DNA from 4 places in the Anaerobacillus sp. QJM3NY_17 genome. Region 1 is predicted to be linked to each of the others. Evidence: riboswitches for the same ligand, from Rfam matches in the RefSeq annotation. Region 1 holds a riboswitch; each other region holds the start of a gene.
What was found. A riboswitch is a leader RNA that binds a small molecule or an ion and turns the genes downstream of it on or off. The one in region 1 is predicted to bind cyclic di-GMP.

Region 1 (6,034 bases):
TATGGCGAGCTTGGGGTTTTCGGAAATTAGTTCTTCAAATTGATCTTTACCGATGACGCAGACATATACGTCAGACATGGCTTCCGCATATACGGAATCATCATTGAGAGAGAAACTAGATGTTTCACCGAATATGTTGCCGTCTCCTAGAAGGTCAACAGTTAATTGTTTACCTGCAGCGTTAGAGCGAAAGAGACGTACTGTTCCTTTTTTTAAAAGGAAGAGGGCTTTCATCGGTTTTTCGGGCCCCAGTATGACTGTTCCTTTTTTTAAAGGTTGCATGTCACTTACACGATCAATTTGTATTAAGTCATTCATTTCGAGTTCTTCAAATAAGTTGATCTGAGATAACATTGTTAATTTATCTATTTTCATCACCTTCATTCATGTCAAAGTAGTTGTACTCCGTAATTTAGCTTACATCATTTTATCTGTTTTATCACTTATACTAGACTATGTTAGGAGGTTAGATGTCTAACATGGAACAGATTACATTATTTACGATTACAAGTTGTATCGATTGTTATAAAATGAAACAGCATCTAAAGGTAAAAAGCATCCCGTTTGAAGAAGTCAATTTAATGGAACAGCCGGATCGACAGGATGAACTCATTAAAGTTGCTGGGGAATTTGTTGTACCTTTTCTTGTAGGAGGAAAGGAAGCTCTTTCTTTGGAAGACCTTTAATAGCCAAGCAATAATGAGAGGAATAATATAGTGCACGTATTAAATAAGGTGTTACGAATGCTAGATTCACATCTCCAATACTTTTCCTGTTATTAGAGGAAGAGAAAAGCAATTGTTGGATATAGAGGACATTCTCCTAACGACACAGGACTTTAAAGATATATTAAATGTTCTCTTCGAAACAGGAATATGTCTTTAAATGTTTAATTTAGTTAAAACTAGGGTAAAACTTTATGTTCATAAATTATTAAGATTTTGGGGGAGGAACTTATGGTACAACAATCCATTCAATTAAACGAATTACGAGAACAATTGCTTCATGCTTATGAAGCAACACGCACAATGACGAACACCTTAGTGGAACCACTTGAAACGGAGGATTTCACTATTCAATCGATTCCAGATGTAAGTCCTCCCAAATGGCACATGGCCCACACAACGTGGTTTTTTGAAACGTTTATTCTGAAAGAATACTGTGAAAATTACAAGTCGTTTCACGAAGAATTCGAATACTTATTTAACTCTTACTATGAAAGTGTAGGAAGTTATTTCCCTCGCCATGCAAGAGGCTTGCTGAGCAGGCCAAGTATAGATAAAGTTAGAAGATATCGATCTGATATTGATGAAGAAATGGTTACTCTTATTCAAGAAATTGACGAAAGTAAACTTCACCAAGTTGCTGATTTAGTAGAAATCGGATTGAATCACGAGCAACAGCATCAAGAGCTTTTAATGACAGACATTAAATATAATTTTTCTATTAATCCATTGAAACCCGTCTACCGTTCACTTGAAGTTAATTTTAAAGAAAAAGCTACACCATTAGAGTGGATCTCATTTGAGGGAGGGCTGATTGAAACGGGTGTAAATGAAGATGATGGTTTTTCCTTTGATAATGAACGTCCAATACATAAATCTTGGCTTGAGCCATTTAAGTTAGCGACTAGAACAGTAACGAACGGGGAATATCTTGCGTTTATTAAAGCTGGTGGTTATAAAGAAGCGACATACTGGTTATCAGATGGTTGGGCAACAGTAAAGAAAGAAAATTGGCAAGCACCGTTGCATTGGGTTGAAAAGGATGGGGAGTGGTATACCTTTACGCTTCATGGGTTAGTTCCACTAAATTTAGAAGAACCTGTTACACATATTAGCTACTACGAAGCTGAAGCATATGCAAGCTTTGTAGGTAAAAGACTTCCTTCTGAGTCCGAATGGGAACTTGCAGTTCGCGATCAGCCGATTGCAGGTAATTTTGTTGAAGATGGCATCTATCATCCCGTTGCATCGGTCAAGGAAAATGAAGGTATAATTAAAAAAGCCTATGGAGATGTGTGGGAATGGACGAAAAGTCCTTATATGCCTTACCCAGGTAATAAACCGCTTGACGGGGCGTTGGGTGAGTATAATGCAAAATTCATGAGCAGTCAGATGATTCTAAGAGGCGGATCATGTGTTACCTCCGTAACTCATATTCGCCCGACCTATCGAAATTTCTTTGGTCCAGATAAACGCTGGCAGTTTACCGGCATTCGTCTTGCAGATGATGAGCTATGATAAAAACTTCGCCAAGTATTCAGCTAGTTGATCTTTTACCAGAACAATCTGATCGACTTCAAGAAGTTTTAAAGGGATTGACAGCTCCTAATAAGAAGCTTGAGCCTAAATTTCTTTATGATCAATATGGATCTGAGCTATTTGAAGAAATCACACAGCTAGAAGAATATTATCCGACTCGAACGGAACTTGGAATAATGGAAGAGTCTCTTGATGATATTCTTGCTTACATTGGCGAAGAATCTAGGGTTATTGAATTTGGAAGTGGGGCAAGTCGCAAAATCAGACTTCTTCTTGAATCTGGATTGATTCAAGAATATAGTCCTATTGATATATCGAAAACATTTTTGAAAGAGTCTGCAGCACAATTGGCATTTGATTATCCTAACATTAAAATTACTGGTATTGTTGCGGATTATACAAATGCCTTTCATCTGCCGGAACATCTGCTTGATCCTTCTAAAAAAAAGACGGTCTTTTTTCCCGGTTCTACAATCGGTAATTTTGAGAAGCAAGAAGCAGAAAGGTTTTTATCAAGAATTTCGAGTACACTATCAAGTAATGATGGATTATTAATTGGAGTTGATCTAAAGAAATCGCCATCTCTTCTGCATCGTGCTTATAATGATAGCAAGGGAGTAACTGCAAAGTTTAATTTAAACATGCTTCGTCATTTGAATCTTTCGTTAGGGGCGAATTTCTCCCTAGATCAGTTTGAGCATTACGCCTATTATAATGCTAATCTGGGAAGGGTTGAGATGCATCTTGTCAGTATGCTAGAGCAAATGGTGACCGTTGGTGATCAACATATCCATTTTGAGAACCATGAAACGATTCATACGGAGAATTCCTATAAATATAGTCTAGAGGAATTTAAACTGTTAGCAGAGAATTCAGGTTTCACATCAATGAAAACATGGACTGATCAAGAACAGCTCTTCAGTTTGCACTATCTTAGTGTGAAATAACGTAAGCTTTCTTACAGACATTCAATGATTATTTCGATATAATTGTTAATGAAGATATAGGTGAAGGAGAGATAATCATGAAGAAGATTGAAACAGCTGATTCTTATCAGTCATTCATTAACAATAATGACGTATCCATTCTAAAATATGAAGCTAACTGGTGCCCGGATTGCAAGCGCCTTGACTTTTTTATTGATGATATAATGAATGCTCATCATGAAAAACAATGGGCTCAAATCGATATTGAACAATTCCCTGAAATTACAGAGGAAAATGATGTTATGGGTATCCCGAGCCTTCTTGTCTATAAAGACGGCAAAAAGATTGGTCACTTGCATAGTGCGAATACCAAAAACCCAGATCAGGTGAAAGAATATTTAAGTCAATTCTAAACAAAAGAGAAGGTTGCGAAGGCAACCTTCTTTTATTTTGTTAGAACATATTCAATGGAGCCGTCGATTAATGAATGAACAAATGCAACTGTATATCCAATGCTAAGGTAAGTAGAAAGTGTCTCACTACAATGGGGATGTAATGGTTCTGTTGGGGCATGAAGACTTTTATACATGGTTTTTACGGTACTAGAGGTGGGTTCACAACGAAGTAGTACAACGTGTTTGCCGCTCCAGGCGGTACTAATATGATTTCTCTGCATATCACTCTTCCTTTGTGAAAAATATATTCAGGGAATACAGTTAGGATATGAGTGAAATCCTAGGATGTTAGAAGTAGAAATGAAAATTTAAAAATATTTTGAATTTTCATCAGATAACTGGTATATTAGTAGCATATAACGTCAAACTTCTCGATAATCGCATTTATTCACTAAAAAGTTGTGTGTTTTGTAAGTTTAAGGTCGGAATGTGTCAGTTCTGAATTCTCCAGACAAGGGCAAACCATCCTAAAGGGTGGGACGCAAAGACACAGGTCTAATGTTGGTTCTCCAACGATGACGGCTGGTCCTCCTGGAAAACCCAAGAAGGAGGAGAAAAGAATGACCATGGCGAAACCTAAGCCTAAGAAGGTACTTGATCAAGAATGGGTTATTCTCATGAGGGCTGCCAGGGAACTTGGATTGAAGAAAGAAGAGGTACAGGCATTCTTAAGACAAGACAAAAACCGACATCTATGAATATACATAAATGAATGACGGCCTTTAAGGTCGTTTTTTTGTGATAAGCTTTGATGAAAGCAAATACGGTGTGAAATGAATAATCCTTGACTTTAGGGCAATATTTTTTGTATCATATGTCATATCAATTGCATACATAAACCATACTAACTATGAAGGATAAATAGTAGTCAGAATAACCTTGACTTTAGCGATTCGGGGACGGTGGAAGCCCGAACGAGGTCTGATGAAACGGCAGTCTGGAGTTACGTTTCTCAAAGTGGATGCCTTATTTGCATCAACTAGGGTGGAACCGCGGGTGCATAAGCTCTCGTCCCTGGACATTTTTTGTCCATGGATTGGGAGCTTTTTATATTGATTGAGAAAAAAGGAGAGAATGACATGACAATTTCAATGGATCAGATCGTTTCAGTATCAAAGCACAGAGGATTTATTTTCCCTGGTTCTGATATTTACGGTGGACTAGCAAATACGTGGGATTATGGACCACTTGGGGTAGAACTTAAGAAAAATATTAAAGATGCATGGTGGAAGAAGTTTGTTCAAGAATCACCTTATAACAGTGGTCTAGATGCCGCCATTCTAATGAATCCAAAAACGTGGGAAGCTTCAGGTCATTTAGGTAATTTCAATGATCCTTTAATTGATTGCAAAAGCTGTAAAACACGTCATCGTGCAGATAAATTAATTGAGGACGCTCTTTCTACTGATGAAGAGGACATGATTGCAGACGGCCTTTCATTTGAAGAAATGGAGCGTTTGATGAAAGAAAATCATATTACTTGCCCTGAGTGTGGCAGTGAAGATTTCACAGAAATTCGTCAATTTGATCTTATGTTTAAAACCCATCAAGGTGTAACTAAATCGAGCACGAGTGAAATTTACCTTCGCCCAGAAACGGCGCAGGGAATCTTCGTAAACTTTAAAAATGTTCAACGCTCTATGCGTAAGAAAGTGCCTTTTGGTATTGCGCAAGTTGGAAAAAGCTTCCGAAATGAAATTACACCAGGTAACTTTACATTCCGTACTCGTGAATTTGAACAAATGGAGCTTGAATTCTTCTGTAAGCCAGGTAACGAATTAGAGTGGCATGAGTATTGGAAAGAGTACTGCAAAAACTGGCTTCTAAATCTTGGTGTAAAAGAAGATAGCATCCGACTGCGTGAGCATGCAGAAGATGAGCTGTCGCATTATAGTAATGCAACAACTGATATCGAGTACAAGTTCCCATTTGGCTGGGGCGAACTTTGGGGTGTTGCTTCACGAACAGATTACGACTTAAAGCAGCATATGGAACATTCCAATGAAGATTTCACTTATCACGATCAACAAACAGGGGAGAAGTATGTGCCTTATTGCATTGAGCCTTCACTTGGTGCTGACCGCGTCACTCTTGCTTTCTTGATTGAAGCATATGAGGAACAGGAGCTTGAAGATGGCACAACTAGAAGTGTGATGCACTTCCATCCAGCGATCGCTCCGTTTAAAGCTGCTGTATTCCCTCTATCTAAGAAGCTTTCTGAAGAAGCGCGTGCTGTTCATGCGGAACTTTCGAAATACTTTATGGTTGATTATGATGAGGCTGGCTCAATTGGTAAACGTTACCGTCGTCATGATGAAGTTGGTACACCGTACGCTATTACATTTGATTTTGATTCTGTTGAAGACCAACAAGTGACGATTCGTGACCG
Region 2 (6,034 bases), 1.7 Mb from region 1:
AGAAGGAATCACATTCGTATTATATTGGGAAAGTTGGCGTAGCACATGGAGATTCACAGGATTCTCTGGTTGTAGACTGGAGAGCTCCTGTTGCGAGTATGTTCTATGCATTTACAGGGCCAGAAGAGAATGTCTATTATGTATCGCCTGATGGCGTCATCGAAGGGAATATAGAGCTGAAGCGAAATATTGTGATTCGAGATAAAGAACTTCAGCGAGTCGTAGACACCTATGTAGAAGGTAGCGATGATTTAAGTGGCTCAGATGAATTTCTTCTATATCGTCTGAGTGAAAATAAAGATAACCGTCTCCGTGACATCGTATCAACAATACAAACAAAGCAAAATGATATTATTCGTGCTGAGCGATCGACGCCACTTATCATACAAGGAGCAGCAGGAAGTGGTAAGACAACGGTTGCGCTTCATCGATTAGCTTTCTTACTATATGAATACAGAGATACCATTCAAGCGGGTAACATGATTATCTTTGCACCGAATAGGATGTTTCTTGATTATATTTCAGGTGTCCTTCCGGAACTAGGCGTAGGGGGAATTCAACAATCAACCTTCACGGATTGGACAATAAAAACGATTGAAGAAAAGATTACGATTGATTCATCTGGACACGACCTCAGAAAGTGGTTTGGGAAGAGTCGATTCGATTTTTCAATTGCAGAAGGAAGAGTAAAAGGATCACTGGCATTTAAAGAATGGATTGATCAAGCTATACATCGTTATAGCAACTCAGTCGGTCCGGTTGGCTCCTTTCACCCATTTGAAAGAAGAGAGCTTTCAGAAACGAAGATCAAACAATGGTTAAAAGACCTTTCTGCATATCCTGTTGGACGTAAACGCGATATGATGATGAATCGATTTAAAATTTGGATAAAAGATGAGATCAAATCGGTAGAGGGAGCCCATTTAAAGAAAGAATATCGCAAACTAGCAAACGATCAGCTGAAGAATTATTTTAAAACATGGCCGAAGCAAACTGCTCTTTCGTTCTATCAATCACTCTTTCAATCGAATGTTCCTAGCTACATAACACAGTCAGAAAGAGCAGATGTTATAAATGAAGAACTTGTGATGGAAACGGCAAAGCGATTAAAAAAGAAGAAGTTATCGCCGGATGACCTTGCTCCTCTCCTTTACATTCAATTTCAATTAAACGGTATTGATAAAGAACATAGGTTTCAGCATATTGTAATTGACGAAGCTCAGGACTTTTCACCTTTTCAACTGGCGCTTCTGAAAGATGTGAATCGAAGTCAATCTTTTACAATATTAGGGGATTTGGCACAGGGCATTCATTCATATAAGGGCATTCATAACTGGGAAGAATTTAGGGTGCTTTTTAACGGTAAAGAAATTTATATGGAACTTGAACAAAGTTATCGATCGACTTTAGAAATTATTGAATTTGCGAATGAAGTGATAGCTCATGCGGATATACCGGTTCAACCGGCTGTGCCTGTTTTTCGAAGTGGGAAGAAAGTCGAAATAAGCAAAATAGATAAGAAGAGGCATGTTAGTAGCTTGATAAAATCAGCTAAAGAAATGCAAGAGAGAGGTATGAATACAGTAGCGATTGTTGGTAGGAGCGAAGAGGAATGTCGTGATTTGTATGGCAATCTTAGTAGGTATGATGAGAAGTTGCATCTTATTACTGCGAATGATCGATCTTATGAAGGGGGACTATCAATTGTGCCAATCTATCTTACTAAAGGATTAGAATTCGATGGAGTTATATTGGCAAATGCTAACGAAGATAATTATAGTCCACATGCAACAGATGCGAAATTACTATATGTAGGATGTACAAGAGCATTGCATGAATTAAAACTCTTTTATATTGATACTCCTTCACAATTGCTACCAGTTTAATCAAACGTTTGTTTAAAGGTTACCTTTGTTATTTCATACCATGAAATGAGCGATTGTTAGTACATTCAAGTATTAGCACCATTGAGCATTTACTTCACACACTCTACAAAAAAAGCTAAACTCTTTATTATTTATTGCCGATAATAAAAGTAGTTGGAATATAAAACTGAAAAAGGCAAACCTGTTGAAAAGCAGGGACGCAAAGTTATGGGCCAGCCCGCATGAATGCGAATGGTTGCCAAACCGCCAGGCTCCTTTTTGAGCTCTGGGTTGAAAAAAAGGAGAGCGTACATGTGAAGAATGTATCGGTTGCTGTTGGAATTCTCTTTTTTATACTGGGCTTTTTTGTGCAGATAATGGTTTTGCCTGAGGGGAAAGCTGAGGCGATAGAAATGGACACTTCTCTTGCTACATGGATTTGGAACACAAGGGACATTGAAACGAAATCAAATGAGATCCTTCAGTTTATGGAGGAGAAACAAGTAACCGATGCTTACTTGCAAATAAATCGTTCAGTAATGGCATCTTCTTATGAATCATTTATTGGAAATGCGACATCCAAAGGTATTCGTGTACATGCTCTAGATGGGGCACCAAATTGGGCTACAAGAAATGGTGCTACATATCAGGCGAACTTATTTAACTGGTTGGATTCCTATCAAGCTAATGCGACAGAGAATCAAAAGTTTAGTGGTGTTCATCTTGATATAGAACCTTATCTTCATTCTGGCTGGACGAATAGTTATCAAAAAACGATTGCTTTCTATCAAGACCGTTTATCAGATGGAAAAACTCGTGCGATGAGTCTTGGATTATCGTTTGGTGTCGACACTCCTTTTTGGTTTGACGAACAATCTTACAACAATCGGTATGGATCGGGCAATTTAGCTGAGTGGATTATTCAAACGGCGGATGTGACTACATTAATGGCTTACCGTGATCGTGCTGATGGTGCAAATGGAATTGTTGCTCTTATTAGCAATGAGATAGCTTTAGCTGAAAAATATGGCAAGAAAATCTCCGTTGGTGTAGAGACAGGGCAAACGTCAGAAGCTTCCTACATTTCATTCTTTGAAGAGGGAGAAGCAGTCATGATAAAGGAACTTCTCAAAGTAAAGACTGCATATGAGCATTCCTCTTCAGTACAAGGTTTTTCCATACATTACCTTGATAGTTGGATGGCGTTAAAACAATAATAAAGATGAACCCCCGGACTGAAAATCAGCCGGGGGTTATTTTTATGAATTCAGCTTACGATAAAATCGATTTGACGCGACCAACCTGTCCATCTTCAAGACGTACTTTGATACCATGCGGATGGGTGGGGGATTTAGTCAGGATATCTTTTACAACACCTCTTGTCGTTTTCCCTGAACGCTGATCTTGTTTCAAGACGATATCTACAGTTTTCCCTGGTTCTATATTACTTCTGTTCTGTCCGTTCATCAGTAACCTCTTTCTCTGTCGCTTCGTTATGCTGCTCCTCAGGCAACGGATCGACAGTATGTTTGACACTGTATCCTTTTGATACAGCCATTCCAAAAGCAGCGGCAATGACAATCGTCATAATGACAACGACGATGACTGTTATCGTAATAACCATTCCCGAACTCCTTTCCGTGATGTCTGCTTTCACTTTACCATGATTATCGCGGTTAAGATAGAACATGATCTGACGAGGGTTGTCATATAGCTTAATCTGTCTAAGTCGCTGGTCCTATATAAATATATAGCTTTAGCTCATTATGGAGGCTTTGGTAAGCAGGTAGAATCAAAGTATGAAAGGAGGCGATTATGATGAAGAAAGCAGGTTTGCTGTTACTTGGAATCATCGCTGCGATTGTATTGCTGTCGAATCTTGGTTCATTAGTAGGTATGATGATTAGCCTTGTCATCCTCTACATTGCATTTAAGAAGTTTATTCAGGCAGATTCAACAACTGGTAAAGTCATCTGGGGGATCTTAGGATTCATCGGTTTAAGTACTGCCGTGGCGAATATGCCAGCTATTCTTGGTCTCGTAGCTATCTACATTCTTTATGTCGTTTATAAAAAGTGGGATGGAGCAAGTTACGATAAGAAAGACAATGACCCATTCACAAATTTTGAAAAGCAATGGGATGAACTGAAGAAAAGTTAATCAAGCAAAGGAGAGAATGGACATGCCAAATTTACTTAATCGCATCAAAAACTCAATTGAAGCTGATTTTCATAGCATCCTTGACCAGAAGGAGGAGAAAAATCCAATTTCCCTTTTAAATCACTATTTAAGACAGTGTGAAAGAGAAGTGGAAAAGGCGAGAAAACTTGTCGAGCGGCAGTCAACGCTACTTTTAGAATTCAGAAGAGAATTAGATAAAGCGCGAAGAAATGCTGAGAAACGCGCTGGACAAGCTGTTTTAGCAAATGAAGCAGGCGAGGCTGAGCTGTATGAGTTCGCAAAACAAGAGCAGTTGCAATATGAAGAAAGAGCTAACCACTTATCACAATTGATGGATGAGGCAGATCTTGAACTTAAACGTCTTGAACAAAAGTACGAGAAAATGAAGCATAAGCTTAAAGATATGTCGATTAAGCGAATGGAATTAATGGGGAAAGAGAATAGTGTGAGGGCTCATCATAAGATGGATTTGGTTCTGGAAGAAAGGAATCTAGATCAACCATTTAATCGTTTTGATGAGATGGAGAGTTATATTGAGCAACTTGAGAAGAAAGTGAATAGAGATTACGATATGTCTACTATTGATACAAAGTTCCACTTACTTGAGAAAAAGGCGAAAAAACAAGAAACCAATTCAAATTCTTAGAGAAATAGTGGTATTCTAAAAGAGGCGCGTGCGCCTTTTTTAGTCATGAGTATAAAAGGTGCAATGACGATAAATGAGGGATGAATGGAGGGACGCTAGTGTGGAAAAATAGACATATTGACACTGTTAATGGACTTCTAATAATTGGAGTTATTCTTATCCTATTAGAAGTTTCTTTAAATGGCGGCCTCCTGTTCTTATTAATTCTTTCCGCTGCATTTGTTTATATGGGGAGAAAACGTCTTCCACGAACTTCAGGAAAAGTTTTTCTTGGACTCGGTATCTTTTTCTTTCTAACGACCGTTATGAATATGGTAGTCGTGAAGTTTTTTCTTCTTGTTCTATTAGTCTATCTTGGCTTCCAGTTTTATCAGTCCAAACAAAAACCGAAGAAAATAAGGCCGGTATTTGAAAAACCTTCAGTGTCTGAAGAAGGAATGATCCATCAAAAGCCATTGTTGCAAAACAAGTGGTCCGGTCGACAGAAAACACATGATCATGTGTACGAGTGGAATGATATTAACATTCAAGCTGGTTTTGGTGAAACGATTATCGATTTAAGTTACACGGTTCTTCCTAAAGGAGAATCCGTTATTATGATTCGAAACTTCGTAGGAAAAGTGCAAATACTCATTCCCTATGAACTCGAAGTGAATATTCAACATTCAGCTATGATCGGATCTGCCACGTTGTTACAACATGAAGAACCTGGAGTGTTTAATCAAGTTCTCTCTTATAAAACGAATGGATATGATGATGCTACTGAAAAGGTAAAACTAGTCACCTCGATGTTTGCTGGAGATTTAGAGGTGAAGCGAGTATGAGTGTCATGAAGCGTCATATGCTATTTGGTGCATTACTGTCACTCTTGCTATTTTTTCTTTTCTCTGCCGCTTATTTGACTGTTTTCCCACCGGCATCTCTTTCCCTTTTATTTGAGAAAGATTTAATGGACTTACCGTTCGGGTTAATCGTTCCAATTATATGTGTAATGATTGGAGCGGCTGTTGGAGGAATATCAGGTTTATATGCGAGTAAAGAAATTCAAAACATTGCAGATACGCTAGAGGAACTTGATAAGGGACGTGCTTTACATAACTATAGTGGTACAAGTCTAAATGTCGTTTTTGAACAAATTGATAAATTGCAAAACCGAATGAATGATCAAGTAAGACTAGCCCAGAAGCTTGCGAACGAGAAAGCAGAGGATCATGAGAAGCGAGTTCAACAAGTCGTATCCGAAGAACGCAATCGTCTTGCTCGTGAGCTACATGACTCCGTGAGTCAGCAGCTTTTCGCTGCTTCCATGTTAATGAGTACGATAACGGAAAGTCGTGAAGTA
Region 3 (6,034 bases), 2.0 Mb from region 1:
TTCCGTAATTTATACGGAAATAGGGGTTTTTTGGAGTGTGAAGTTCACTTTAGTAGAGGCTCGATGATGACTCAAATGTTGATGTAATGTTAAACGATCATAGAGACTATGTAAATTCTAACAAATACCCTTTTTTACCTGCTATGATTTACTCAACCGCTCCATAGCGGTAAAACTTATCGAGTTCAGGGAGGAATTTTGGAAATGAATAACAAGAAATTCATGCTCAAAATTGCAACTTCGTTAGTAGCTGTAATGTTAATCACAGCGTGTAACAGCGGTGAAAATGATTCTGAGAACGGCAATAACTCTATGAACAATGGAGCCAACACCGAAGAGCCAGCGGCTAACGAAAACTCTGAGAACTCTGCTGAATAAGAACTTTCTCTCCTGTCCTTCGTGGACAGGAGTTTCTTATTTCAATAGCAATTCGATTTTAAGTAGTTGTTTTATTCATCATTGCCATGATGGAGTTGCCACTTCTTAAACTCTAAATAGTCTGCGAAATCTTTTTTTGTAATACCTGAGCGCATCGCTTCTTCGATTAATTCTTTCCACTCCGTGTCGAGTGCCGGCTCCTCGTGATCTTCTTCTAATATGAACACTTCAATAGGAACCTTTAATTCTGCCGCTATTTTTTCAAGAAATTGAATAGAAGGATTAGCCTGTTGATTTCGTTCAATCGAACTTAAATAAGATTTGGCAACCCCTGCCCGTTTAGCGAGTTCAGTTAAAGACAGTCCCATACGATTCCGATAAAGTTTAATTTTTTCCCCTATCATCCCTTTACCTCGACTTTATCATTATTTATTGTGTTAATTTTATCAAGAACAATTTGTTCTGTAAACAGAACAAATGTCGTGTTTTTATATTAATTTTCTAAAAGTCTCTTTGAACAAAATAATTAAAATTTAAGAACGAGAGAGTATTTGGTAGGATATAGAAGATTATAAGCTGGTAACAGCCTTATATAAAGAATTTTCAGTCTTTTTAATCTTCCAAAATAAGACTATATTAGATGTACATTCTAAATAAAGAACAAAACGTTCTTTATTAATGTCGTTTATTGCTGAATTATATAAGGGGGATGGGGAATGAAAACGTATACTGACGAAAAATTGGATCAGGAATGGGTGACCCTTATTTCAATTGCAAGAAGAATGGGATTATCTAAGGAGGAAGTGAAGGATTTTCTAATCAATTCCTCAAAAAAATAAGGAGGAATGATGGTGATCAAATTAGGGGAAGGGACTTTTGTCTCTTATATTTTAGGGAAGAGGATTAAAATCATTGCGGTTGATAAACAGATCGCCAAACTCTACATCAATGACGAATATAAAGGGAAGTGCGATTTATCTTTTATTCTAGAGAAAATCCACGGACTTGAAAATAAAGAACAAGACATCAAAGGAATAATCCGAGATGAACAGAAAATGTACGATGAACTTAGGGAGGTTATACAAAACCAAAATATATCGTCTCATTATGAATAAAGGGAAAACGTAGGAGCAGTTTTTTGTTATTTATTTAGCATGGATTAACGCTCTTGATGGATTTATCACATATTGTGGAGTTCAAAATGGATGGATCGGAGAAGTGAATCCATTAATGCGAATGCTATTTCAAATGGATCCACTTGTTATCCTAATGTATAAATAGGTTTGTCTCTTTTTTTGATCGCCTTACTTTTAAAATTTCATCACTTTAAATCCGGTTTAATACGGATTTTATTAATCGTGGTGGCTTCAACATTATATTCTTTCATATTGTGTATCCACGGCTATTGGGTATATATCCTGTTAACTAAATAGATAAGAGCCTACTGGAAGATGTCGGCTCTTAAAAAAAACAATTTATTGATCAGACCCCTGTTTGGCACGCCACTTATTAAACTCCAGAAACTCCCTGAACTGGTCCTTACTTATACCAGACTCCATTGCTTCTTTAACGATCTTTTTCCATTCCGAGTCTAACTCACTCTGATGAATAGGATCATCTCCCTGAAGTAGTACCTCTACCGAAACATCAAGAACATTAGATATTTTATCTAGGAATTGGATAGAGGGATTTGATTGTATATTTCGTTCAATTGAACTCAGATATGACTTGGCCACATTCGCACGTTCCGCTAATTCTGAAAGAGATAACCCTTTGCGTAAACGATACTTCTTTACTTCTTCACCTATCACGTGTATCCCTCCGATGCTTCGACAAAATTCTTTGATTGTATGTAATTATACCAGTATGTTATTGTTCCGTAAATAGAACGAAAGCGGCATCCGTTCCGCCGCTTTCGTTCAGGTTACATTCCCTCATTTTTGAGAAACGCTTTGATTTCAGAAATTTTGATGCCCAATTCCTTCGCTTCTTTCATTAATTTAATCCATTCCTCGTCCAGATTTTCTTCCGTATGTACGCCCATGTAACTCCTCCTTAAACTCTTTCCAGGTAGTTCAGCCATCATAGAAGCCTTCTATCAAGAAGCTTCCTTAGATCTGTTTACTTTGCGCCCACTTTTTTTCAAAAATGGTTGCCCTTTTCTGGAGGATACTTTGTACGATCCATCATATATTTATGAAAATCCTACTATTATAATAGGCCATTAAACCTACGAAATGTGTTGTAATTTGTAAAAAATATCAAAAATATATGACTTTTTTTGTAAATAAATAGCTTTTTTTAAATTTGGTGTTAGGAAAATACATACATCCACTTGAGATGGTCAAAATAGGACTATTACAACGATGGAGGTTTTTCTATGAAAAAGTGGATGATGTTACTGATGACGATGTTTCTTTCCCTGAGTATTGCGGCTTGTTCGAATGCAAATGAAGAAGAAGGACCGGTAGAAGATCCCGAAATGCAAGAAGATACACCAGAAGATGAAGAGAATGTTAACGAAGACGATGGAACGATTGATCAGGAAGACGATGATACAATGAATAAGGATGGTTCAGAAGAAGGCGATAAAGATGAAGATGGTAACATGGATGAAGGGGACATGGACGACACTGAAAAGCAACCGAATGATGAAACTGAAAACCAGCAATAGGGACCTTAACGGGTCTCTTTTTTTATATAAAATTGTCTAAAAAGTAGGTGGACGGGAATAGTCAGAAAAAAGGAGAGTGCTAAATATGAAGAAGGTAGCCGTTATAACAGGTGGTGGATCTGGCATTGGAGAAGCCGCAGCTAAACGCTTTGCAAAAGAAGGCGTTCGAGTTTGCTTATTTGATTTGAAGGAAAGTCGAGCAGAACAAGTGAAGGAGTCGATCGTAAAAAACGGCGGAGAGGCGTTTGTCCTTAATGTGGATGTGGCCGATGAAGAACGAGTTACATATGGTTTGAAGCAAGTTGTTAACAAATGGGGACGCATTGATATTCTGTTTAACAATGCAGGAATTAATGGCACACTGAATCCGATTGAAGAAATGAAGGTTGATGAGTGGGATCAGACGATTGAGACAAATTTAAGAAGTACTTTTCTAATGGTGAAACATACAATCCCTTATATGAAAGAAGATGGAGGGAGTATCATTATTACTAGTTCCATAAATGGGAATCGGACTTTTTCGAACTTCGGTATGTCTGCTTATAGTACTTCAAAAGCAGGACAGGTAGCCTTTATGAAAATGGCTGCTCTTGAACTAGCTCAATATCACATTCGCGTAAACGCCATTTGCCCTGGGGCAATCGATACGAACATTGATCAAAACACAGACAAAAAAGATGGTGTAGAAGAAATTGAAATTCCAGTAGAATATCCTGAAGGAAGTCATCCGCTTGAGCAAAAACCAGGTTCGTCACAACAGGTGGCAGACGTCGTTTACTTTCTAACTTCTGATGCATCCAGTCATGTAACAGGGACAGAGTTGTATGTAGATGGGGCGGAATCGCTGCTATAATGACTTGCTGCTCGGGTTTCTTATTGACGACGCTCATTTGTCAGCTTATCGTTTAGGGTGAGGTGAAGCAGATGTTTACTAAAGTGCACCATGTTGCGATTATTTGCGGAGATTACGAAAAATCAAAAAAGTTCTATGTAGACACACTCGGTCTTAAGGTTATCGAGGAAACTTACAGAGAAGAACGAAATTCATACAAACTTGATCTTGCCGTCGGAGATCATACAAGAATTGAATTATTTTCATTCCCGAATGCGCCAGAAAGACCAAGCTATCCTGAAGCAAAGGGACTAAGACATATCGCTTTTGAAGTATTAGACCTTGATAAGGCCGTTAATCATCTAACAGAAAGAGGAGTATCTTCTATTGAAGATGTAAGAGTGGATGAGCTCACAATGAAGCGGTTCACTTTTTTCAATGATCCGGATGGTCTACCGATCGAGCTGTGCGAAAAATAATGAAATTTTCTAAAAATAAGTTGATTACTTCCAAATCCTGTGGCAAAATAGATCGTGAAAGCGTTTGCTTAGATTTGGAACAGTTAGCTTATTTTTTTATTTATAACTGCAAACGGTTTCCTAAAATTTACGGTTTTGTGCAAACGGTTTCACTAATCGTATTTTCAAGGGGGAAAAGGATGAAAAGGGGTAATCGAAGGAGATTTTCACTGTCACTCGTCGTCGTTCTGTTGATTCAATTGCTTGCTGGAGCTATTCCTGGAGCAGTGAAAGCGGCAGCAGTTAGTCCTCTCATAGACGGATCATCAGCTACGTTTATTTATGAAGGAGAAGGGAGCGAAGAATCGGTCCTTGTTGCAGGTGATTTTACAAATTGGCAGGAAGGGGCACTTCCACTCGAGAAGGTAGATGACGTCTGGGAGTTAACGATAGATGGTCTATCCGATGGACTTCATCAGTACAAATTTATCGTGGGAGATGAATGGATGAAAGATCCTTTAAATCCAAATGGTGGCGATAATAGTACCTTTACGATTGGCGAGGTGACAGACGAACGAATTGTCACCCTTGTTGGCGATTTGCAGGACGAGCTCGGTGCTTCAAAGGAATGGGATCCAACAGCTGAGGAAACAAAGATGGAAGCCGTGGGAGGAGGATATTATGAATTCTCTGGTGAACTTCCAGCAGGGAGTTATGAATATAAAATAGCGATCAATCAATCTTGGGGAGAGAGCTATGGTGATGGTGGAAACAATCTTAAATTAACGCTGGATGAGAAAACAAAAGTAACGTTTTATTATCATGATGGAACACATGCGATTGCAGATTCAACTACTTACACACCGCTAGAAGAAAAATCACCTAGACTTGTTGGCTCGATCCAGCCTGCCATTGATGCAGGAGCAGAGTGGAGCCCTGATCAGTCAACAGCGCTTCTGACTGATGATCAATTTGATAATGTCTATTCCTTTACGACAAGCGTACCAAAAGGGAATTATGAGTATAAAGTGGTACTTGGCGATAAATGGGGAGACGATTATCCTGCAGAGAATGCAAAGTTGAACGTCATTGAAAAGGCAGACGTCACGTTCTTTTTCAATGCCGATTCAAAAGAAGTAAGCACAGATTATAGTGCTGAAGGGTCAGATGGTGCAGTAAATAAGGCAAGTCTTCTACATAACTCATGGGAAGAAGCTTATCGTGCTCCGTTTGGTGCTGTGAAAGAAGGAAAGACGGTGACGCTACGTCTAGCAGCAAAGAAAGATGATGTAGCGAAAGCCGACCTCTATATCAAGAATCAAAATACGGGTACAAGCAAGCTGATCTCAATGGAGAAGGCAGCCACAAATGATGGGAAAGATTTTTGGGAAGCGAAAGTAACGCCTGAAGAAAAAGGACTTTACGGCTATAAATTTATTGTGCGTGATGGTTCAGCAAAAGCGGAGTATGGAGAAGATACGAAGCAAGGAGCGGCTGGAAAAGCAGTTGATACGAATGCTGAACTTTATCAATTAACGGTCTTCGACCCAGGATACGAAACGCCAGACTGGATGAAAGAAGCTGTTGTGTATCAAATTTTCCCTGATCGATTTAATAATGGAAATGAAGAAAACGATGATGCAAAGGAAACCGCACGTGGTCATGAACCAATTGAGCACCAGGAGTGGGGAG
Region 4 (6,034 bases), 990 kb from region 1:
GCTATCTCTTTTAAATTAGAGTGGGTACAAGCTATACGTCGAACACTGTGGATGTTTTTTCAAAAATATACCGAGGAAAGTAATGATAAGGATTTTAATTTCTTTGAAATGGAAAAACAAATTAACAACCGAGTAGACTACTTTTTGAATTCCTTTTTCATAAGTTATACGAAATATAAAGATTCGCTTATAAAGGCTCAGAGAGAACTAGTTGAAAATCTTTCAGTACCAATTATTCCAATAAACCACTCAGTAAGCATTCTCCCTTTAATAGGAGCAATTGACGCTCAACGAACCGAAATACTTGAGGATAAGGTATTATCCGTAATAAGCGAAATGCGTATCCAAACTTTGATTATGGACTTGTCCGGAGTTGCAGAAATAAGGCGTGAAGAGGTTTACCGATTGATTCAAATCATTGATGGCGCCTCACTAATGGGGTGTAACACTGTCATAACCGGATTAAGGAAGGAAGTTGTAAGGAAAGTAACGGAGCTTGGCATTAAATTAGGTGAAGAAATCAAAACGTTAGGTACGTTACAGCAGGCATTAGGGAAATATTTTATTGCTTAATGATGCTTACCTGTGTTTATAGATACTATGATAATAAATTAAAAGACGGACCCAAAAGAACGATCCGCCAATTATATATCTAGTTATTCTGTTTTTTAAAGCAACCGTTCGTAATATAAAGTTAGCCAGACTTTTCTGGTTAACTTTTTTATATGTTCTTACTATAGCGGTGATGGGGGCTGAACGTTGCGCATCTGAGGCTCTATTCCCGTTAGGTAAACAGTTCACTCCCTACTTGTACATACATAAGGCTTAAAATCCAAGCTCCCTTTAACTAACCTTCGAGTTAATCGAAGAAAAGAAGTTTCTCTCTTTTTACATTTCACCATATAATTTCCATATTATCCATTCATTATCTACCGAAATTGAAGTCGATTTCAAGTACTAATTCTGAAGCGTACAATGGATGTCTAAATGATATTCTAAAAATGGTTGAAAGATACAACCAAAACAGCAACACCATGGAAAAGTAAAGAGTCTGATTTAGCTATCAAATCAGACTCTAGAACAGTATATATTTGTATATTTGCAGCTCTAAACAGAACCTGTTATGGCTGCAGGGCATCCTATTCTAGTTGGTTAGTTGAATCGTTAGATGGAGAAATTTAAAATTCTTCATAAGTAGCTGGATCTTGATCATTCAATCGTCCATTTGGTTTCGTTAATTCAGCCATCATCGCCATTTCTGTTTCATTTAAAGAAAAGTCAAAAATAGAGAGGTTCTCAAGCTGACGTTCTGGAGAAGAAGATTTAGGAATCGGGATGGATCCTAATTGATAATGCCAGCGTAAAATCACCTGAGAGACTGATTTGTTATGTTGATTTGCAATTTGACTGATCGTTTCATTTTCTAAAATGTCAGTCACTCGAGCTAGCGGACTCCAGGATTGTGTTTTGATGTTGTTTTGTTGATGAAATCTTCTCTGATCTTCCTGGTTGAAGAAGGGGTGTAGTTCGATTTGATTGATGCTTGGCTTTACGCCGGTTTCCTTTTCCAATTGCTCTAGATGCTCCGGAAGGAAATTACATACGCCAATCGAGCGAATGAGTCCCCATTTCTTAGCGTCAATTAAAGCTTGCCAAGCTTCTGGATAAAGACCTTGTTTAGGGTTCGGCCAGTGAATGAGGTACAAATCGTAATAATCCAGGTTGGCTCTATATAACGACTCTTGAATGGCTGTAACAGCTTTCTTATATTCTTGATAGCGACCTGGTAATTTAGAAGTGACGCGCAGTTCATTTCTAGGAACTGTACTTCGACGAATGGCTTCGCCTACGGTTCCTTCGTTTTCGTAATTGTAAGCTGTATCGATGAGGCGATAGCCAACGTCAATCGCACTATTAATAGCGGTTGCCCCTTCATTTCCATTTAGCAAGTAAGTACCGAAACCGATAGCGGGTAGTGTAAGTCCATCATTCAACGTTAGTTCTGGGATTGATTCCTTCAACAAAGATCATTCCTTTCAATAATAATTAACTTTTTTATCTCACTTTAAATCTACCACTTCCTAAAAAATGCAAACATATGTAAGCGTATTAACAGTAAATTTATTTGTGAAGGGAGATGAAATCAATTAGAATTCATCAAAAAAAGCTTATTGGCCAGTTGTGACCAGATAAGCTTTTTTTATATAGCGTCATGAGAGGCTGTCTCATCAAGTGAAATTGGCGATTTGTTCGTAACACTCCGTACGTGTTTGGGGAGGATTGATGCCTCTTCGGATGATTTCGCTCGTTAACATTTCAATAAAAGCTTCATCTAATTGAAGAGTATACGCATCACAAAATGCAATTAGTAAATCCTTAGTTGATAAGAGTCGCAATCTATTCGCCCTCCCTATTGTATTTGGTTTTGTTTAAACGGTTATTGAATAGCGCTGCTTAATTTTGACGTTTGGCATAATCAAAATAATGAAGCAGAACCTTTTTCCCTTTTAGCCGTTTTTCCAAATAAGAGATAAACAAGGAGGTAGTGGATGGCTCATAGAAGTTATTCCGATGAACGTTAATTTCATGAATGGCTGATTGGTCAGAACGTTTTGGACGATAAGCTCGATCAGACGTCATCGCAATGAAGCTATCGATGACTCGAAGAATCGAAACAAATCGAGGAATTTGCTCATATTGTAATTGATAAGGATAGCCAGTACCATCGCTATTCTCATGATGATTTAGTATAAGAGACGGCTCAATATCAATCTCTGGAAAATCATTAAGTAGCTCTATTCCAAACTCTGGATGCCGCTCGACATACTCTTTCTCATAAAGGGTTAGTGGGCTCTTTTTTTGAAGAATTTCTGTTGGGACAAGTAGTTTACCGATGTCATGTAGCAAAACAGACTCAAGAAAGCGCCGTTTCAACAGTGATCGGAAATTGTAATGCAAACAGAAATCAATAAAGTAGCTCGTAGTTTGTACTGAATGGAGAAAGCTATGAGGGTCGTGACGTCTTAGGAGTTCCATCATTCGCAGTGTGTGTGATGAAAATAAATTAGCGTGCCCGTACAATGTACACTTTTCCATGTTCATTCTCCTTTTTAAGGAGCCGGTTGCACTACTTGCTCCCTATCACTCAAGTGCCCAGGCTAGAATGATAGTTCATCGCATTCTCTTTTTTTGTGGTTCTCTTACTGAGGTATCTTGACATAAGGATATACTTATATAATAAATACCATAAAAAGGTGAATTTGTTAACTGTTTTCTTTGATTTTTCAGTTTTTTTATTTGGAATGCCAATGAAAGGAGATTGAGAAATGAGTTCTGACGTACTAATTGTTGGCGCAGGTCCTACGGGTCTTGTATTAGCACTCCACCTAGCGAAATATGGAGTTTCATTTCGGATCATCGAGAAAAATGAGGGACCCGGAGAAGCATCGCGTGCGCTAATTGTACACGCTAGAACCCTAGAATTTTATAACCAAATGGGCTTCGCGGAAGAAGTCATCCACCGGGGGATTAAATTGAAGTCTATCCAATTTCGAGAAGGAATGAAAGCAAAAGCCAACATCAATTTTCACGATCTTGGAAAAGGATTAAGTCCTTTCCCATTTGCCCTAAGCTATCCGCAAGATGATCACGAGCAGCTGCTAATTAACAAATTAGCCGACGAAGGCGTTGAGGTAGAATGGAAGACAGAGTTGGTTTCATTTATGGATGAAGGGGACCATGTTCAAGCCGTTATTAAAAAAGATAATAAGGAAGAGCGGAGTGAGTTTTCATATATATGCGGGTGTGATGGAGCACACAGTACCGTTCGAAGAGAAGTTGCTTTTGATTTTCCAGGTGGAACGTATGAGGAACTGTTTTTTGTGGCAGATGTTAAAGCGAACACTGGCCAGTTATCTGAAAGTAGTTTAAATGTGTATTTAGATTCTGACACCTTTTACCTGTTCATGCCAGTTAGAAGCACGGGAATGGAGCGGATTATTGGAATAGTTCCTCGCCATTTAACCGATCAAAGCTCAGTTGCGTTCAAGGATTTCCAGTCGCTGATCGAGCAGAGAACAGGCATAACGATTCAGCATGTGAACTGGTTCCAAACGTACAAAGTTCATCATCGCGTTAGCAGTCATTTTAGAAAAGGACGTGCCTTTATTGCCGGAGATGCTGGGCACATTCATAGCCCGGCTGGCGGACAGGGCATGAACACCGGGATTGGGGACGCGGTGAACTTAGCGTGGAAGCTAGCCGCAGTGCTGCTTCAGAAAGCGGATGAAGCTATTCTTGATACGTTTGAAAAGGAGCGCATTGGCTTTGCGAGAACGCTAATCGATACAACAGATCGAGCATTTACTTCTATTATAGGCGATCACATGACGAGCAGATTACTGCGCAAAATCGTTATACCGAACGTGGCTCCATTTGCGCTTCGTTCCTTTTCAATTGCTCGAAAAGCAGCCTTTAGAAGGCTTTCTCAAATCAACATTCATTATCGCGAAAGTCATCTTAGTGATGGTACAGCGGGGGAAGTTCATGGTGGAGATCGCCTGCCATGGATTCAAACAAATTCATGCAATAATTATGGAGCGCTTAAGTCAATGGATTGGCAGCTTCACGTATATGGTCAGGCAAATGAAGCCGTTAAGGATTTTGCCAGGGTATCTGGATATGCTCTATATGAGTTTAGCTTTGAAAAAGCAATGACGAAAAAAGGATTGCAGGAAAATGCGCTGTACCTGATCCGTCCGGATGGTTATGTAGCCTTAGCGGATAGTGAACAGAAAGTGGAAAGATTGAAGCAGTACGTATCAAAATTCAATATTTTATCTTTATATAAGGAGACTTAAGTGCAAAGTTCAGTTATTTTTGTCCTTAAGTCTCCCTGCTTTGTTTAGACATTGTGATGAAAATATCGGTAATCACTTTTGCTACATATATAACGAATAAGTAAGCCCCTAATAAAACAAACCAATTCGTGTATAACTTAAAGAGGTCGAGCCAAATTAAAATCGGTTTGAAAATAAATGTGAATCCTAAAGCAGAAAGCGTGCCATATAACCAATAGTTTTTCTTATGTGATAAGCACCACTGATAAAGCAAAATAAAGTATACAGGGACAAGAGCCCCATCGATACTAATGCTTGCAGGTAATTGCGGAATCGCAATATAAGGGTAGTCCCACCAGGATTTACGAACACCTAATGCATCCACATAAGCAGCTATGACGTGAACGGAATACCCAAAAAATCCAAGCAGAAAAATGTTGCGCCGATCGATTCGAAAATAAAGAACCACAAGCGGCACTAAGATGAACGCTAAAATAAGCCAGAACTGCCAGGTTGTATAGTCAGAATAACTTTGCCAATAATGATTCGCTTTCTCTTCAAGCTCTCTTCGCAACGATACAAGTTGATCAAACTGCTGTTGTCGATCCATGATGAACACCACCTTTAGGGATAGTATTCATCGGACAAATAGTTGTTATTACGATTTTCAGAAAAATTTTTATGGCAAGCACTTAACAGTGAAAGTGGTGATTTTTCTTATTTTTTGTGAAAAATCATTTATGCATAAGGAGTTTGAGTTTTTATAGCGAAATGATTTAGAAGTGGAGTTTCATTATTCTAAAGGGAGTGATCGAATGGTTCAAACGGCGAAGCACGTGTTTGTGAATTTACCAGTCAAGGATCTCGATAAATCCATCGCTTTTTTCTCTGAAATTGGCTTTGAATTTAACCCACAGTTTACAGATGAGAATGCGACGTGCATGGTGATCAATGAAAATACATTTGTTATGTTACTTGTAGAGGAATTCTTCAAGACATTTACGAAGAAGAACCTTACGAACGCCAGAGAATCAACGGAAGTCATAATGGCCCTTTCTGCAGAAAGCAATGATGAGGTGGATCAAATGGTGAATCGTGCGCTTGCAGCTGGAGGTAAAGCTTCGAATGATCCCATCGATCATGGATTCATGTATGCCTGGAGTTTTCAGGACATTGATGGGCACTTGTGGGAAGTG

Region 2: it holds a riboswitch for cyclic di-GMP, as region 1 does, so the genes downstream of both, AC0VYV_RS02265 (amidase) here and AC0VYV_RS11200 (anti-repressor SinI family protein) in region 1, are expected to answer to the same signal.
Region 3: it holds a riboswitch for cyclic di-GMP, as region 1 does, so the genes downstream of both, AC0VYV_RS20800 (anti-repressor SinI family protein) here and AC0VYV_RS11200 (anti-repressor SinI family protein) in region 1, are expected to answer to the same signal.
Region 4: it holds a riboswitch for cyclic di-GMP, as region 1 does, so the genes downstream of both, AC0VYV_RS05975 (HD-GYP domain-containing protein) here and AC0VYV_RS11200 (anti-repressor SinI family protein) in region 1, are expected to answer to the same signal.

Annotation. Positions count from the first base shown of each region.
Region 1 covers NZ_CM149685.1:2,094,069-2,100,102, forward strand. Annotated here, with positions in the region: gene AC0VYV_RS11170 (Crp/Fnr family transcriptional regulator) at 1-375, opposite strand, end outside; gene AC0VYV_RS11175 (glutaredoxin family protein) at 471-686, shown strand; gene egtB (ergothioneine biosynthesis protein EgtB) at 957-2,243, shown strand; gene egtD (L-histidine N(alpha)-methyltransferase) at 2,240-3,211, shown strand; gene AC0VYV_RS11190 (thioredoxin family protein) at 3,289-3,603, shown strand; gene AC0VYV_RS11195 (hypothetical protein) at 3,636-3,866, opposite strand; cyclic di-GMP riboswitch class I at 4,092-4,180, shown strand; gene AC0VYV_RS11200 (anti-repressor SinI family protein) at 4,206-4,343, shown strand; gene AC0VYV_RS11205 (glycine--tRNA ligase) at 4,725-6,034, shown strand, end outside.
Region 2 covers NZ_CM149685.1:423,062-429,095, forward strand. Annotated here, with positions in the region: gene AC0VYV_RS02260 (HelD family protein) at 1-1,886, shown strand, start outside; cyclic di-GMP riboswitch class I at 2,051-2,137, shown strand; gene AC0VYV_RS02265 (amidase) at 2,180-3,082, shown strand; gene AC0VYV_RS02270 (YwbE family protein) at 3,138-3,332, opposite strand; gene ytzI (YtzI protein) at 3,310-3,489, opposite strand; gene AC0VYV_RS02280 (lmo0954 family membrane protein) at 3,684-4,025, shown strand; gene AC0VYV_RS02285 (PspA/IM30 family protein) at 4,048-4,692, shown strand; gene liaF (cell wall-active antibiotics response protein LiaF) at 4,791-5,516, shown strand; gene AC0VYV_RS02295 (sensor histidine kinase) at 5,513-6,034, shown strand, end outside.
Region 3 covers NZ_CM149685.1:4,080,624-4,086,657, reverse strand. Annotated here, with positions in the region: gene AC0VYV_RS20830 (hypothetical protein) at 205-378, shown strand; gene AC0VYV_RS20825 (helix-turn-helix domain-containing protein) at 450-782, opposite strand; gene AC0VYV_RS20820 (anti-repressor SinI family protein) at 1,095-1,217, shown strand; gene AC0VYV_RS20815 (hypothetical protein) at 1,230-1,493, shown strand; gene AC0VYV_RS20810 (DUF5658 family protein) at 1,522-1,659, shown strand; gene AC0VYV_RS20805 (helix-turn-helix domain-containing protein) at 1,854-2,189, opposite strand; gene AC0VYV_RS20800 (anti-repressor SinI family protein) at 2,303-2,422, opposite strand; cyclic di-GMP riboswitch class I at 2,445-2,545, opposite strand; gene AC0VYV_RS20795 (hypothetical protein) at 2,759-3,052, shown strand; gene AC0VYV_RS20790 (SDR family oxidoreductase) at 3,138-3,905, shown strand; gene gloA2 (SMU1112c/YaeR family gloxylase I-like metalloprotein) at 3,977-4,363, shown strand; gene AC0VYV_RS20780 (alpha amylase N-terminal ig-like domain-containing protein) at 4,543-6,034, shown strand, end outside.
Region 4 covers NZ_CM149685.1:1,102,800-1,108,833, forward strand. Annotated here, with positions in the region: gene AC0VYV_RS05960 (STAS domain-containing protein) at 1-573, shown strand, start outside; gene AC0VYV_RS05965 (aldo/keto reductase) at 1,179-2,021, opposite strand; gene sda (sporulation histidine kinase inhibitor Sda) at 2,229-2,396, opposite strand; gene AC0VYV_RS05975 (HD-GYP domain-containing protein) at 2,455-3,096, opposite strand; cyclic di-GMP riboswitch class II at 3,108-3,191, opposite strand; gene AC0VYV_RS05980 (FAD-dependent oxidoreductase) at 3,327-4,859, shown strand; gene AC0VYV_RS05985 (CBO0543 family protein) at 4,885-5,448, opposite strand; gene AC0VYV_RS05990 (VOC family protein) at 5,654-6,034, shown strand, end outside.